DNA from 2 places in the Luteimonas lutimaris genome. Region 2 is predicted to be linked to the other one. Evidence: riboswitches for the same ligand, from Rfam matches in the RefSeq annotation. Region 2 holds a riboswitch; the other holds the start of a gene.

Region 1 (8,077 bases), on a different contig from region 2:
CATCCGCGCTTCGCGATCCTTCCGTATCCGAAGGAGTGGGAACGCAGCATCACCCTGGCCGACGGCCGCGAAGCATTCGTGCGCCCGGTGCGGCCGGAGGACGACGCGATGTTCCGCGCCTTCTTCGCGCGGGTGAGCGCGGAGGACCTGCGCCTGCGCTTCTTCCGCGCGGTGCGCGACTTCAGCCACGACTTCATCGCCCGGCTGGTGCAGCTCGACTACGCACGCTCGATGGCGCTGGTGGCGATCGACGCGGAAAGCGGCGAGATGCTCGGCGCCGTGCGCCTGCTGGCAGACGCCAACTTCGACCGCGGCGAGTACGGGATCATGGTGCGCTCCGACCTCAAGGGCGCCGGCATCGGCTGGAAGCTGATGGAGGCGATGATCGAGGTTGCGCACTGGCTCGGCCTCAACCTCGTCGAAGGCCAGGTGCTGCGCGAGAACAGCACCATGCTGTCGATGTGCCGGCACCTGGGGTTCACCGTGGTGCCCGATCCCGAGGACGCGACGCTGATGCTGGTGACGCTGCCGGTGGGCGACAAGACACAGGGGTCATCGGCCGCCACTGCGGGATAATCGGCGCATGCGCAAGATCCTCCACGTCGACATGGACGCGTTCTACGCGTCGGTCGAGCAGCGCGACGATCCGTCGCTGCGCGGGCGGCCGGTGGTGGTGGCCTGGCGCGGCGCGCGTTCGGTGGTGTGCGCGGCCAGCTACGAGGCGCGGGTGTTCGGCGTGCGCTCGGCGATGCCGGCGGTGCGCGCCGAGCGGCTGTGCCCGGACGCGGTGTTCGTGGCGCCGGACTTCGCGCGCTACAAGGCGGTGTCGCGGCAGGTGCGCGAGATCTTCCTGCGCCACACGGATCTCGTCGAACCGCTGTCGCTCGACGAGGCCTACCTCGACGTCACCGCGCCGAAGATTCCCTCGCCCAGCGCAACCGCCACCGCGCAGGCGATCCGCGCGCAGATCCGCGCGGAAACCTCGCTCACCGCCTCGGCCGGCGTGGCACCGAACAAGTTCCTGGCCAAGATCGCCTCGGACTGGAACAAGCCCGACGGCGTGTTCGTGGTGCGTCCGTCGCAGGTCGAGGCGTTCCTGACGCCGCTGCCGGTGGCGAAGATTCCCGGCGTGGGCAAGGTGATGGAGAAGAAGCTGGCGGAGCTGGGCATCGCGACCGTCGGCGATCTGCGCATGCATCCTGTCGAGGAACTGCAGTCGCGCTTCGGCAGCTTCGGGCGCCGCCTGCACCTGCGCGCGCAGGGCATCGACGAGCGCGCGGTGCAGCCGGACCAGCCGGTGCAGTCGATCTCGGCCGAGGACACCTTCGAACGCGACCTGCTGCTGTACGATTTCGAGGCCGACATCCGCCGCCTCGCCGAAAAGACCTGGCTGGCGACGCGCAGGACCGAGCGCGTCGGCCGCACGGTGGTACTCAAGCTCAAGACCGCACAGTTCCGGATCCTGACCCGCAGCCACACCCCGGAATTCCCGCCCGCGTCGCTGGAGGAACTGACCACGATCGCGCTGTCGCTGCGTGACCGCGTCGACCTGCCGCCGTCAACGCGCTACCGGCTGGTCGGCGTGGGGCTGTCGGGCTTCCGCGAGCGCGGCGAGGGCGACGGCCAGGGCAGCCTGTTCGACGACGACCTGCCGTCCGTCCCGGCGCCCCCGGATCGGTAGGAGCGGCTTCAGCCGCGAGCCCTTCGCCAACGCACCGGATCCATGGCGGCGTCGGCGGGTGGAATCCCTGCCGTTCCTCCCGGGCCTCGGCGCGGCGATATCCCGGGAGAAGAGCTCGCGGCTGAAGCCGCTCCTGCAGAAAAGCAGGGCGACGCGGTGCCGTGCGTCAGCGCGTCGGCGACCAGCGCAGGCTCAGGCCGTACTCGCGGCCGGGCTGGTTGTACCAGGCCACGGTTTCGTAATCGCGGTCGAACACGTTGTCCACGCGCGCCTCCAGCGTCCAGTCCGGATTGAAGGCATACGAGGCGCGCAGGTCGAACGTTGCGTAGCCGCCCAGGCGCACGGTGTTGGCGGCATCGTCGAAGCGGTGGCCGGCGCCCTTGAGGCTGGCGCCGAACGCGAACGCGCCGAACGCGCGGTCGACGTCGACGCGGCCGGTGTCGCGCGCGCGCCGGGCCAGCAGGTTGTCGCGTACCGGTCCGTTGCTGCGGTTGCGCGGGTCGGTGTGGCTGAGCTGGAGCGAGGCATCCCAGCCCAGCAGCGTGGTCGCGACCGTTGCTTCCGCGCCACGGATGCGCGCGTGCTCGATGTTCTGCGGCACGAAGTCCGCGTCGAGCGTGATCAGGTCGTCGACGGTGGTTTCGTACATGTCGAGCGTCCAGCGCCAGCCGTCCCGGTCCTGGCGGACGCCGAGGTTGGCCGTCTTCGAGCGCTCCGGTTCCAGCTCGGGATTGCCGCTGCCGAACGGGAAGTACAGCTCGTTGAAGGTCGGCGCCTTGAAGCCGGTGGCGTAGCTCGCGTTGAGGCGAAGGCCGGAGCCGAGCGCCATGCCCCAACCCAGCCCGCCGGTGGTGTGGTTGCCGAACTGTTCGTTGTCGTCGTTGCGCACGCTGGCCTGCAGCCGGTGCGCGCCGAACGAGCCCTGGTATTCGACGAAGCCGCCGACGTTGTCGCGCTCCTTGACGGTATAGGCGGTCTCGCTTTCGATCGTGTCCTGCAGCCAGTCGACGCCGACACTGATCAAATGGCCATCGGAAACGCCGACGTCGGCCTGCACCGATGCCGAATCGCGCCTGGTGTCGATCGCGCCGACGTAGTCGCGCGTCCCGGCGTTGTGGTCGGCGAAGTAGGTGTCCGACTTGTCGTAGCTGCGGCCGACTTGGGCGGTCAGGCCGAAAGTGCTGGTCGGGTTGAAGGCCAGCTTGCCTCCCACCACCTGCTGGACGTTCTCCGTTTCGTTGCCGCCGAACAGCGTGCCATCGTATTCGTTGCTGCTTTCGGCGCGCAGTGCGTTGGCTTCCAGTGCGAGCGTGTCGGTCAGGTCGACGCCACCGCGCAGGCCGACGGAGCGGTTGCGGTAGCCGTCGCGGTCGGGTTCGTCCGCGTAGCAGCCCTGGAACAGCGTCGCCGAGCCGTTGCAGGCATTGATGCCGTCGGTGCGCTGGTAGGCGACGTCGGCGCCGAACCAGCCGCGTTCGCCGCTGCCGCCGATGCCGGCGCTGCCTTCGCGCAGGCCGTGGCTGCCGATTCCCACGCGCAGGCGCGGGGTGAAGGCACCCGCGTCGCGGCGGGTGAAGATCTGGATCACGCCGCCGATCGCCTCGGAGCCGTACAGGCTCGAACGCGGGCCGCGCACGATTTCGATGCGGTCGACCTGGTCGATCGGCAGGTCCTGGAACGCGGTGAGCCCGGCGGTGGCCGAGCCGACGCGGACGCCGTCGACCAGGACCAGCACGTGGTCGGATTCGCTGCCGCGCATGAACACCGTGCTCAGCTTGCCCGGCCCGCCCTGGTTGCCAATGTCGATGCCGGCGCGGCCGCGCAGCAGGTCGGTGACGCTGCGCGCCTGGCTGCGCACGATCTCGTCGTGGCCGATGACCTGGGCCGGGAACAGGCTGTCGGCCAGGGCCACCTGCGTGCGGGTGGCGGTCACCACCACTTCGTCGAGGTCGGTGGCTGCCGCCTCGGCATGGGCCAGCGACGGGGCAAACAGGGTGCCGGCAATGGCCAGCGCGAGGATCCGGGACTGCATGGACGCTTCTCCATTCGCGTGCACCCGCGCACGCGAAACAGGGTGGAAAGCCTGCGCGGGATGCGCGGGGCCCTTGCGAGGCCGCGCAGGCGCGCACGGCGCTTGCGATGGACTCGCATCCGCTTGCGGAGAGAAGGACGGGGGCCGCGGGGTCGGGGCGAGGGCACGCGCCGGCATCGCCGCCACGATGCCCTCCGCATCGCAATCGGACGGGGTCGGTGGACCCCTGCTTCGTGGCCGGTCTCCGGACTGGCGAGTTGGAGTGCTGGACTCCGGCCGCGGCGCCTTCCCGTGCGGGCCCGTTGCGGGCCTGGACAGTGGCGGATGCGTTGGCGCGACTCACTTACCGTTGCGGGGGCAGTGCCGGAATGGTCGTGGCGCGATGCCCGTGGGGCACGCGGAAGACTTCACCGGCTTCCCGTTTCAACCCGTTGGCGGATGCCGCCGGGTCACCGCGAAGCGGGGCGATTGTACGCCATGGCGTGGCGGTGGGGTGCCGTTTGGACGGATGGCAGGGCGCTCCTGCAAGAGTTGCTTCAGCTGTGGGCGCCTGCACTCTCTTTGAAAGAGTTCTTCCGCCAATGAAGTCAGTGGGTGCTCCGATCGCCAGCCGAACCGCGATCTGACGGGCCCTGCTGCGGCCGGCAGGCCTTTGGGGGAATGTCCCCCGGCTTCCGCCTGCGGCGAAAGCCTCCTCCTTGATTTCCCCCAAAAGCCTGCCGGCCGCAACGGGGCATCGGATTGCAGGCTTGCGTGGATGGCCTTGCTTTGCTTCCCGTAGCAGCCGCCGCAACGCTTGCAGCGCGGGGACGGATGGCTTTGGGGCGAAATCAAGGAGGAGGCGGCGGCCGCAGGCCGTCGTCGGGGGACATTCGCCCCGGAGCCATCCGTACCCGCGCCCGGCGATCGCCTCGGTAGAGCTTTCGCTCTCCCCGGCAAAGAATCTTGGGAAAGAGCGGAATGCGGGATTGTTGTCGTCGACTGACCTCGACTTCCGGGCACCCGGTCTTCAAAGCCCGCGGCTGAAGCCGCTCCGGTGAAAGCGTTCAGTCGTCGGGCTGGTCGAAAAGGCGGGGCGACGGCATCGGGTCGTCTTCCTGCATCACCGTCGTGGTCACCGGCGCGGCGGCGGGACGGTTGCGCGGCGGCGGCAGCTCGGCGATCGCGGCTTCGGCGGCTTCCACCAGTTCCGCGCGGCGTTCACCGGGCACTTCCTGCCAGTGGCAGTCGCGCAGGGCGCCTTCCAGCGCGTAGAGCAGGTTGAGGCTGGGCCGGAAGCCGGCGCGCTTGACGCGCATGAAGGCGTCCACCGGTCCGGCTTCGGCCAGGTCCTCGGGCGTGCGCAGGCCGACCTGGCGCAGCCAAGCCGCGCTCTTCGGGCCGATGTTGCGCATTTTCAGCGGGGGCGTGCTCATCGGCGCGCTCCCGCATGCGGCGCGCGCTGCGGCCGCTTCGGACTGCATGGAAATCCATGGCCATGCCGCGTGGGTGTGGCGGCTTCCCGCCCGATCATGCGCAGCTTCATTCGTCTACCCCAATGACCGCACGTAGATGCGTGCGATCTCTTCCAGTCCCCTCTGGTCTTCAACGTCGAAACGGTCCGGATCCGGACTGTCGAGGTCGAACACGCCCACCAGCGCGTCGTTGCGCAGCAGCGGCACCGCCAGTTCCGAGCGCGAGGCGGAGTCGCAGGCGATGTGACCGTCGAAGGCATTGACGTCGGCCACGCGCTGGGTCTGCCCGCTGCGCGCGGCCGCGCCGCACACGCCCTTGTCGAGCGGGATGCGGATGCACGCCGGCTGGCCCTGGAACGGGCCAACGACCAGCTCGTTGCCGTCGAAGAAATAGAAGCCGACCCAGTTGAGCCGCGGCAGCGCGTGGTACACGAGTGCCGACAGGTTGGCAGCGTTGGCGATGCGGTCGCGCTCGCCGGCGACCAGCGCGCGGGCCTGCTCGGCCAGTTGCGCGTACTGCTCGGGCTTGCTGCCGCTTAGACTGTGCGCGGTGAACATGCCCTGCAGTCTAGCAGCGATGGCCGCGCGGGCCTTCCGCGCGGGACACGCGGGAACGGAGGCGCGATGACCGGACCGGATGACGCACGCGAACCGCGGATGGCCGACGGCTTCGTCCATCGCGGCCGCAACGTGACGCGGCTGGAGGCCTTCGTCGATGCCGCGTTCGCATTCGCGGTGACGTTGCTGGTGATTTCCATCGACGCGATCCCCGACAGTCGCGAGGCGCTGGTGCTCGCGCTCAAGGCGGTGCCGTCGTTCGCGGTGTGCTTCGCGATGATCGCGATGTTCTGGGCCGCGCACGCGCGCTGGAGCCGGCGCTACGGTTTCGACGACACCGCCAGCACCGTGCTCAGCCTGCTGCTGGTGTTCGTGGTGCTGGTGTACGTGTATCCGCTGCGGCTGCAGTTCGGCGTGTTCTTCGCCTGGGTCACCGATGGCTGGCTGCCGTCGCCGATGCGGGTCGAGAGTGCTGGCGACGTCGGTTTCATGTTCCTGGTGTACGGACTGGCGTTCGCGATGATGTCGCTGTGCATGGCGGGGCTGTACCTGCATGCCTGGCGGCGGCGTGCGCAACTCGGGCTGGATCGCAACGAACGGGCCGGGACGGTGGCGGAAATCACCATGTACGGGTTCTTCGTCGCGGTGGCGGCGGTGTCGATCGCGCTGGCCGCGTGGGCACCATCGCATGCACCGCAGCTGGTCGGGATCGCCGGGATGGTGTACGCGCTGCTGATGCTGACCGGCGTGGTCGAGTCGCGGGCACGGCGCCGCGCGCTGGCGCGGGACGTGGGCGCATGAGCGCGGCGGGCGTGTTCGTCACCGGCACCGACACCGGCGCCGGCAAGACCACCGCCAGCGCCGCGCTGCTGCATGCGCTGCGCGGTCGCGGCCTGCGCGCGGTGGGGATGAAGCCGCTGGCCAGCGGCTGCACCCGCACCGCCGGCGGCTGGCGCAACGACGATGCGCTGGCGCTGCAGGCCGCCAGCGATCCGCGTCCCGACTACGACGACGTCAATCCGTTCGCGCTGCCGCTGCCGGTGGCACCGGAGTTCGCAGCGCGCGACGCCGGCATCGAGGTGGCGCTGGCGCCGATCCTGGCCGCGCACGCGCGGCTGGCGTCGCGGGCGGACTTCGTGCTGGTCGAGGGCGTGGGTGGGTGGCTGGCGCCGCTGGCCGCAACGCTCGACCACGTCGACCTGGTGCGCGCGCTGGACCTGCCGGTGGTGCTGGTGGTGGGCATGCGCCTGGGCTGCCTCAACCACGCGCGGCTGAGCGCGCGCGCGATCGAAGCCGACGGCGTGCGCCTGGCCGGCTGGATCGCCAGCGAAGTCGACCCGGACATGGATCGCCGTGACGAAAACTTCGACGCCCTGCGCGACCGCCTGCCGGCGCCGTGCCTGGGCAGGTTGCCTTGGAGCCCGTCGCCGGAAACGGCGGCGCTGGCCGGAAAGCTGTACACGCCGCCCCTGATCGGCGGCTGAAAATCCTGACTTCCGGCACGGTGGACGGTCCGTGCCCGATGCTACACTGGCGGGTACAGGAATTGCCGTACCCGCCCCCCACAGGCCGGCACCTATCTCCCCGGAGCCCCCACTCATGACGATGCACATCCGTACGCTGGCAGTCGCCGGCGCGATCCTCCTGCTGTCCGCCTGCGGAAAGGGCGACGAGGCCGGGCCCGGCGGCGAAGCCGGCGCGATGCCGCCCCCGCAGGTGGGCGTGGTGGTGGCGAAGAAGACCACCGTGTCGCTGCAGCAGGAAATGGTCGGCCGGCTGGCGCCGTACCGCAGCGCCGACGTGCGTGCGCGGGTGCCCGGCGTGCTGCAGAAGCGCGTCTACGAGGAAGGCAGCGACGTGCGCAAGGGCGACCAGCTGTTCGTGATCGATCCCGCGCCGCTGCGCGCCGCGCTCGGCCAGGCCCAGGCCTCGCTGGCGCAGGCCAACGCCAGCTACGCCAACGCCAAGGCCAGCGCCGACCGCGCCCGCCAGCTGTTGCCGCAGAAGTTCATCTCCAAGTCCGACTACGACAACGCGCTGGCCGCCGAGCGCAGTTCGGCGGCGGCGATCCAGGCCGCCAAGGCCTCGGTGGACGCTGCCCAGATCAACCTGGGCTACGCCACCGTGCGCGCGCCGATCGACGGCCGCGCGGGCAAGCAGCAGGTCACCGAGGGCGCGCTGGTCGGGCAGGGCACCGCGACCCTGCTGACCACGGTCGACCAGATCGATCCGCTGTACGTGAACTTCTCGATGAGCGTGTCCGAACTGGCCCGGGCGCGCGGCCTGCAGTCCAGCGGCAAGGCGCCGCAGGTCAAGGTGCGGCTGCCCGACGGCACGCTTTACGAGCGCGCC
Region 2 (8,077 bases):
GCATTCGCCCAGCCGGATCCCCGCGTCGAACCCCCCCGCGACCAGGTCGCTGAGCCCGTCATCGGCGAACAGTTCAACCTGGACCTCGGGATAGCGCGCGCTGAACCCCGGCAGCCGCTCGGCCACCGTCGGCCATACGCCGCGTGCCAGATTGATCCGCAGCAGGCCGGCCGGGCGGTCGCGATCGGCTTCGACCTGCTCCAGCGCGTCGGCCAGGGCCGCGATCGCGGGCGCGGCCTGCGCCTGCAGGCGCTCGCCAGCCTCGGTCAGGCCGACCCGGCGGGTGGTGCGGTTGAGCAGGCGCACGCCCAACCGGGTTTCCAGTGCCCGCAGATTCTGCGACACCGCCGACGGGCTGACTTCCAGCTGGTCGGCCGCGGCACGGAAACTGCCCAGCCGCGCCACGCGCAGGAATACCGGCAGCGCAGCCAGGGTTTCTGGCGACATCGTGAAGTTTTTCTTCATGGTTCATGAAGGCTAGCACTGTTTTTCCGCACACCGGCGGCGCCCAGACTGCCTGCCGTCGCCCACCCACGAAGGAGTTCACGATGTCGACCCCGCTCACCTTGCTGGCCGAACTCAAGGCCAGCCCCGGCCAGGCCGAGGAACTCGGCGCGCGCCTGCAGGCGTTGCTCGCCCCCACCCGCCGCGAGGCCGGCTGCCTGGGTTACGCCCTGCACCGCTCCAGCGACGACCCCGATCTGTTCGTGCTGTACGAGAACTGGCGCTCGCGCCGCGACCTGGACGAGCACCTGGCCACGCCCTACCTGCTCGACTTCTTCGCGCAAGCCCCCCGGCTGCTGGCGCAGGACGTGGCCATGCGCTTCTTCTCACCGGCCACGGCGGCGGAGCCCGCATGAGCGCCGCCTGTCACACATCCGCCACCCCCTTGCACAGGAGCCCCTTCGCATGAAAACCCGTACCCTCGGCCGCAATGGCCCCACCGTCTCCGCCCTCGGCCTGGGCTGCATGGGCATGAGCTTCGCCTACGGCAGCAGCGATGCCGCCGAGTCGCGCGCCACCCTGGAGCGCGCGCTGGAACTGGGCGTGACCCTGTTCGACACCGCCGACATCTACGGCCCGCATGCCAACGAGGAACTGCTCGGCGGGTTCCTGCAGGGCAAGCGCGACCGGGTCTTCCTGGCCACCAAGTTCGGCATCCGGCTCGACCCCGCCGACCCGGGCGCGCGCGGCGTCGACGGCCGCCCGGAGTACGTGCGCCGCGCGGTGGAAGGCAGCCTGCAGCGCCTGCGCACCGACCATATCGACCTCTACTACCAGCATCGCATCGACCCCAACGTGCCGATCGAGGACACCGTCGGCGCGATGGCCGAACTGGTGCAGGCCGGCAAGGTGCGCTTCCTCGGGCTGTCGGAAGCCTCGGCCGAGACCATCCGCCGCGCCCACGCCGTGCACCCGATCACCGCGGTGCAGAGCGAGTACTCGCTGTGGACCCGCGACCCGGAACGCAACGGCGTGTTCGACGCCTGCCGCGACCTGGGCATCGGCTTCGTGCCGTACTCGCCGCTGGGCCGCGGCTTCCTCACCGGCGCGATCAAGTCGCCCGATGACTTCGACGCCGACGACTGGCGCCGCACCAATCCGCGCTTCCAGGGCGGGAACTTCACGAAGAACCTCGCGCTGGTGGAACAGGTCAAAGCGCTTGCCGCCGGCAAGGGCGCGACGCCCGGCCAACTGGCGCTGGCGTGGGTGCTGGCCCAGGGTGACGACATCGTGCCGATCCCGGGCACCAGGCGCCGCAGGTACCTGGAGGAGAACGCCGGAGCGCTCGACGTCACACTGGACAAGGCGGACCTGGCCGCGATCGGCGCCGCCTTCCCACCCGACGCCGCGGCGGGCCCGCGCTACACCGAGGCGATGATGGGGCTGGTCAACGGCTGATCGGAGACCCGGGCGTGATTGCAGGTTCCAGCAACGCTTTCCGCCGGGAATCCCCGGCGGAAACCCCTGCCGGTGTCAGCGATTATTGAGAACGATTCTCATGCATGGAAGAATCCGGGCACGCCCGCCACGGCCGACCCCTCGACCGGAGCCGCCATGCCACAACGTCCCGTTTCCCGCCCGGCGCCCCGTCGTGTGCCGGGCCTGCTGCAGGCGTTTCTTGCGCGGATGCTCGCGCCCTGATGCCAACGCGCACGCCCGCCGCCCGCGTGGCGGCGGGCGTGAAACCTGCATGCCCGTGTTCCACAACATTTTGTGTTGACAAAATAATTGGCCACGATATGTTGTGTCCGTCGGTTCCGGTGGCGCCCGCCACCGGATGAAAAGGGAAGCCGGTGCGGACGCCTCCAGGGGTCCCATTCCGGCGCTGCCCCGCAGCGGTAATTGGAAACGACCGCCGTCATTGGCACTGGGATGCATCAGGTCCCGGGAAGCGACGGCCAGTAGGAGGAACGGGCTGTTGTAGGAGCGGCGGACGCCGCGAACGCTTTTCCGGATCCGAAAAGCTCGCGGCTTCCGCCGCTCCTACAGGGCCCGACCCGCGTCCACGAGCCCGAAGACCTGCCGACAGCCGCGCGAATGCACGACGCGCGGTGCCGGCCGCGGAATCTCCGGGGGGAGATGGCTGGCGAAGCAGCCCCGGACGCGGCTCGCCCGCGCAGTCCCGGTCCCTGCGACGCCGCCCCAGCATCCTCGGGATTCCAACGCCATCCGGCCTTTCGCGGGAAGGGCCGGGCGCGTGCGCGACGCGTGGAGGACCCCATGACCCAGACCCAGACGCAGGCCGACACCGAGCCGGTCGCCGACCGGATTTCCGATGCCCGCCCCGATGCCCGCCCCGATGCTGCTCCCGTTCCCGCCCGGGCCACCGCGCAGGCCGCGCCCGGCCCGGCCGCGCCGGATGCCACGGACGGCGACGACGCCATCCCCCCGCCGAGAACCACCGACATGCCCACCGCCACCCCCACAGGCCAGGCGGTCGCCACCTGGATCACCAAGGAAGCCGGCAACCGCCGCATCCCGTACGATCGTGCGCGCCTGGAGCGCAGCATCGACCGCGTGCGCGCCGAGTTCCCGCAGCTGGACGTCGCCGACTACAAGCGCAGCGTGTTCGGCTTCGTCGAGCGCAAGGACGCGGTCAACGCCGACGACCTGGTCGACCACTTGATCCGCGAGGCCGAGGCGCGCGTGGACGTCACCGCGCCGGAGTGGGAACAGTTCGCCGCGCGCCTGTACCTGCACCGGCTGTACAAGCGCGCCAGCCGCAACCGCTTCTACGACACCGAGCAGAAGTACGGTTCCTACGTCGGCCTGCAGGAAAGCCTGGCCGACCGCAACGTCTACTCCAACGACATCCTGCGCGCGTACTCGAAGGAAGAGCTGCAGGAAGCCGGGCGCATGATCGACCCGGAACGCGACAAGCTGTTCGCCTACAACGGCCTGTACCTGCTGGCCACGCGCTACCTGGCCACCGACACCTCGCGCGAGGTGTACGAGTTGCCGCAGGAGCGCTGGCTCACCATCGCGCTGTACCTGATGCAGGAAGAGAAGCCCCGCGAGCGCCGCATGCAGCTGGTCGGCGAGGCCTACTGGGCGCTGTCGAACCTGTACATGACCGTGGCCACGCCGACGCTGCAGAACGCCGGCAAGACCGGCGGCCAGCTGTCGAGCTGCTTCATCGACACCGTCGACGATTCTCTGCAGGGCATCTACGACTCCAACACCGACATCGCGCGCGTGTCCAAGGGCGGCGGCGGCGTGGGCGCCTACATGGGCTACGTGCGCGCCTCGGGTTCGGCGATCCGCGGCGTGCCCAACTCGTCGGGCGGCGTGGTGCCGTGGATCAAGCAGCTCAACAACACCGCGGTGTCGGTCGACCAGCTCGGCCAGCGCAAGGGCGCGGTGGCGGTGTACCTGGACGTGTGGCATCGCGACATCGAGGCGTTCCTGGACCTGCGCCTGAACAACGGCGACCAGCGCCTGCGCGCGCACGACGTGTTCACCTCGGTGTGCATCCCGGACCTCTTCATGGAAGCCGTCGAGCGCCGCGGCGACTGGTACCTGTTCGATCCGTATGAAGTGAAGCGGATCAAGGGCTGGTACCTGCAGGACTTCTTCGATGAAAAGAAGGGCGAGGGCTCGTTCCGGCAGAAGTACGAGGAGGTCGTCGCCGACGAGCGCATCGCGCGCAGGACGGTCAAGGCGATCGACCTCTTCAAGCGGATCATGGTCAGCCAGCTGGAGACCGGCAACCCGTTCATGTTCTACCGCGACGAGGTCAACCGGAAGAACCCGAACAAGCACGCCGGCATGGTGTACTCAAGCAACCTGTGCACCGAGATCCTGCAGAACATGAGCCCGACGCGGTTGATGCAGGAGATCATTTCCGGCAACCAGATCGTCACCACCAAGAAGGCCGGTGACTTCGTCGTGTGCAACCTGTCGTCGATCAACCTCGGCCGCGCCGTGGTGCCACCGGCGGGCCAGGGCGACCTGATCACCGACGTGCTCGAGCGCCTGATCCCGATCCAGGTGCGCATGCTCGACAACGTGATCGACCTCAACGCCCTGCCGGTGCCGCAGGCCACGATCACCAACCAGAAGTACCGCGCGATCGGCCTGGGCACGTTCGGCTGGCACCACCTGCTGGCGCTCAAGGGCATCGAGTGGAACGCGAAGGCCGCCGAGGACTACAGCGACGCGCTGTACGAGCGGATCAACTTCCTGACCGTGCAGGCCAGCATGGCGCTGGCGAAGGAGAAGGGCGCCTACAGCGTGTTCGCCGGCAGCGACTGGCACACCGGCGCCTACTTCCGCGACCGCGACTACAACAGCCCGCAGTGGCTCGAGCTGGCCGCGCAGGTTGCCGTCAACGGCGTGCGCAACGGCTGGCTGATGGCGATTGCGCCGAACATGTCCACCGCGCAGATCGCCGGTTCCACCGCGTCGATCGACCCGATCTTCTCGGCGTTCTACTACGAGGAGAAGAAGGACTACCGGCGCCCGGTCGCCGCGCCCGGGCTGTCGCTGGAGACCTGGCCGTTCTACGAGAAGGGTGCCTACAAGGTCGACCAGTTCGCCTCCGTACGCCAGAACGCGCGCCGCCAGCGCCACGTCGACCAGTCGATCAGCTTCAACTTCTACGTGCCCAGCACCATCCGCGCCAGCATCCTGCTGGAGCTGCACATGACCGCCTGGCGGGAAGGCATGAAGACCACGTACTACGTGCGCTCCAACGATATCGACATCGCCGAGTGCGAGTGGTGCAGTAGCTGAAAACGCATTCGCGCTTTCAGCTTCCACGGTTCGCGTTGCGAACCGTGGACCCTGCATCACCAGCACCCACACCCCTGCGCCTTCGGCGCGCCCCCCTGACTCAGGGGGGCTTTCCTCCAGAACGTCCGCGCCGCTGCGCGTAACAGAAACACGAGAAAACACACATGTCCGCCACCGCACCGCTTACTTCCACGCCGCTCGACCGCATCAGGATCCTGGAGCCGCGCCACCCCAACCGCTCGACCGGCATCATCAACGGCCGCACCAGCGGCATCCTCAACTGGAACGACATCCCGTACCCGTCGTTCTACCGCGCCTACAAGGAACTCTCGACCAACTTCTGGATCCCGGACGAGGTCGACATGAAGAGCGACGCCAAGCAGTACGGCGAGCTCTCGGCGCGCGAGAAGAACGCCTACGACTCGATCATCGGCCTGCTGGCGACGCTCGACTCGCCGCAGACGCGCTTCATCTACAACGTCGCCGAGTACATCACCGACCCGGCCGCGCACGCCAACGCCGCGATCATCGGCCAGCAGGAGGTGATCCACAACGAGAGCTACAGCTACGTGCTGGCCTCGATCACCGACCTGGCCAACCAGAACCGGATCTTCGAGATCGCGCGCACCCACCCGACGATCCTCAAGCGCAACGCGCCGATCATGGATTCCTACGACGAGTTCATGCGCGAGAAGACCGCCGAGACCCTGCTGCGCTCGCTGATCCAGTCCTCGATCCTGGAGGGCATCAACTTCTATTCCGGCTTCGCCTACTTCTACAACCTGGTGCGCCAGAACCGGATGACCGGCACCGGCAAGATCATCAGCTTCATCAACCGCGACGAGCTGGCCCACACCAAGTTCATCAGCGAGGTGATCCGCGCCATCGTCGGCGAGAACCCGGAACTGCAGACCGACGAGCTGACCGACTACGTGCACGGCGCCTTCAAGCACGCGATCGAACTCGAAGTGCAGTGGACCGGTGAAGTGCTCGACGGCATCGACGGCATCGACGTCGACGAGATGGTCCGCTACGTGAAGTACCGCGCCAACAAGATGGCCGGGATGCTGGGCATCGAGAAGCTGTACTCGGAGTCCACCGAAAATGTGATGCCGTGGATCAAGGCCTACGCCGACAACTTCACCGAGACCAAGACCGACTTCTTCGAGATGCGCAACGCGTCGTACAAGAAGACGAACGCGGACAACGGGTTCGACGATCTTTGATGGCCGGGATCCGGGATCCGGGATCCGGGATCCGGGATCCGGGATCCGGGATCCGGGATTCGGGATTCGGGATTCGGGATTCGAAGATGCGCCTCGTTCCTGCCATCCCGCCTGTCATCCCGAGCGCAGCGAGGGATCTCGGCCCCGGCGCAGCAATCAGATCCCTCGCTGCGCTCGGGATGACAGGGCGCGCCTACTTCCAATTCCTGATCCCGAACCCCTAACCCCAATCCCCAATCCCCGCCCCCATGCGCATCCTCATTGCCTTCGCCTCGCTCAGCGGCAACACCCGCGACCTCGCGCGCATGGTGCGCGCGCGCTGCGAGGCGCGCGGGCACGCGGTGACCTGGATCGAGACCGACATCCAGGGCCTCGCCGTGGCCGGGCCCGACCCGTGCCACGACCTGTACTTGCTCGGCTCGTGGAGCGACAACGCCGGGCGCACGCCGCCGGAGATGAAGCGTTTCATCGCCGAGCTGGTCGACGCGGTCGGCAAGCCCGGCAACCTCGCAGTATTCGGCACCGGCGAGACGCAGTGGGGCGACGAGTACTACTGCGGCGCCGTACGGCGGATGGCCGCGTTCTTCGGTTCGCGTCATCCGCGCCTGGAGATCGAGCAGATGCCGCACGGCGAACGCGACGCATTGAAAGTCCAACGCTGGACCGACCGCATCCTGGATTCCACCGAGACCACCGACCATGCAGACCCTGCACGCCGCTTCGCCTGACGACTACGCCGCCGCGCTCACCGCGCATCCGCGCCTGCTGGTGGACTACCATAAGGACGACTGCGCCGGCTGCCGCATGCTCGACATGTCGCTGCGCAAGTTTGCCGACAACCCGGCGGCGGCCGGGGTCGTGCTGCTCAAGGTGAAGCTGGAAACCGTCGGCGAGGATTTCTTCCGCGGCCTTGGCCTGCGGCAGACGCCCACGCTGTCGCTGTTCGCCGACGGCAGCGAGGCCGCACGTTTGCCCGGGTTCCAGACCCCGGCGCAAATCGAAGCCGCCGTCGGCCGGAATTTCGGTTGACCACACCCCTCGCAAGATCGATACAAGGAAGTTTTCACGCATGGAACGCAACATCGTCAACATCGTCGGGGCCGTCTTCCTGCTGGTTGGCCTCGCGCTTTTCGCCTTCAGCGGCTCCGCCTTCCTGCGGCACGAGCAGGGCAGCTGGATACCGGTCCTGCTCGGCCTTGCGTTCGCGCTCGTGGGTGGCGGCATCCTCGGATACGGCATCGCCGCGAAACGCCGACGGGCCTGGCTCCTGGCCAACGGCCGCCCGGTGCCGGCCATCTTCGACCACGTCGAGGTCAACACGACCGTGGCCGTCAACGACAAGCACCCCTTCCGCATCGTCGGCCACTGGCACGACCACACGCGCAACGAGCTGCACGTGTTCCGCAGCGCCAACCTCTGGGTCGACCCGAGTCCCTTCGTCACCGACGGACAATCCCTGCGGGTGCTGGTCGACCCCGGCAAGCCCTCGCGCTACCACATGGACATCTCCTTCCTGCCCAAGGTTCGCGGCTGACACCGGCGCGAGAACCGGGCATCGCCCTTCTCCACGAGTCCGATCCGCATGTCCACAAACGACGAACCCCACCGTCCCG

What was found. Region 2 has a riboswitch for cobalamin ahead of ABD679_RS01175 (ribonucleoside-diphosphate reductase subunit alpha). Riboswitches for the same ligand answer to the same signal wherever they lie in the genome.
Region 1: another riboswitch for cobalamin. It lies ahead of btuB (TonB-dependent vitamin B12 receptor); the one in region 2 lies ahead of ABD679_RS01175 (ribonucleoside-diphosphate reductase subunit alpha).

Annotation. Positions count from the first base shown of each region.
Region 1 is NZ_BAAAZU010000010.1:60,453-68,529, reverse strand. It holds gene ABD679_RS09685 (bifunctional acetate--CoA ligase family protein/GNAT family N-acetyltransferase) at 1-576, shown strand, start outside; gene dinB (DNA polymerase IV) at 584-1,681, shown strand; gene btuB (TonB-dependent vitamin B12 receptor) at 1,848-3,713, opposite strand; cobalamin riboswitch at 3,932-4,185, opposite strand; gene ABD679_RS09670 (TfoX/Sxy family protein) at 4,760-5,128, opposite strand; gene ABD679_RS09665 (GAF domain-containing protein) at 5,243-5,725, opposite strand; gene ABD679_RS09660 (TMEM175 family protein) at 5,792-6,526, shown strand; gene bioD (dethiobiotin synthase) at 6,523-7,209, shown strand; gene ABD679_RS09650 (efflux RND transporter periplasmic adaptor subunit) at 7,325-8,077, shown strand, end outside.
Region 2 is NZ_BAAAZU010000001.1:248,674-256,750, reverse strand. It holds gene ABD679_RS01190 (LysR family transcriptional regulator) at 1-447, opposite strand, end outside; gene ABD679_RS01185 (putative quinol monooxygenase) at 549-860, shown strand; gene ABD679_RS01180 (aldo/keto reductase) at 910-1,902, shown strand; cobalamin riboswitch at 2,240-2,545, shown strand; gene ABD679_RS01175 (ribonucleoside-diphosphate reductase subunit alpha) at 2,725-5,238, shown strand; gene ABD679_RS01170 (ribonucleotide-diphosphate reductase subunit beta) at 5,403-6,464, shown strand; gene ABD679_RS01165 (flavodoxin) at 6,713-7,192, shown strand; gene ABD679_RS01160 (thioredoxin family protein) at 7,164-7,493, shown strand; gene ABD679_RS01155 (hypothetical protein) at 7,534-7,998, shown strand; gene ABD679_RS01150 (acyl-CoA thioesterase) at 8,047-8,077, shown strand, end outside.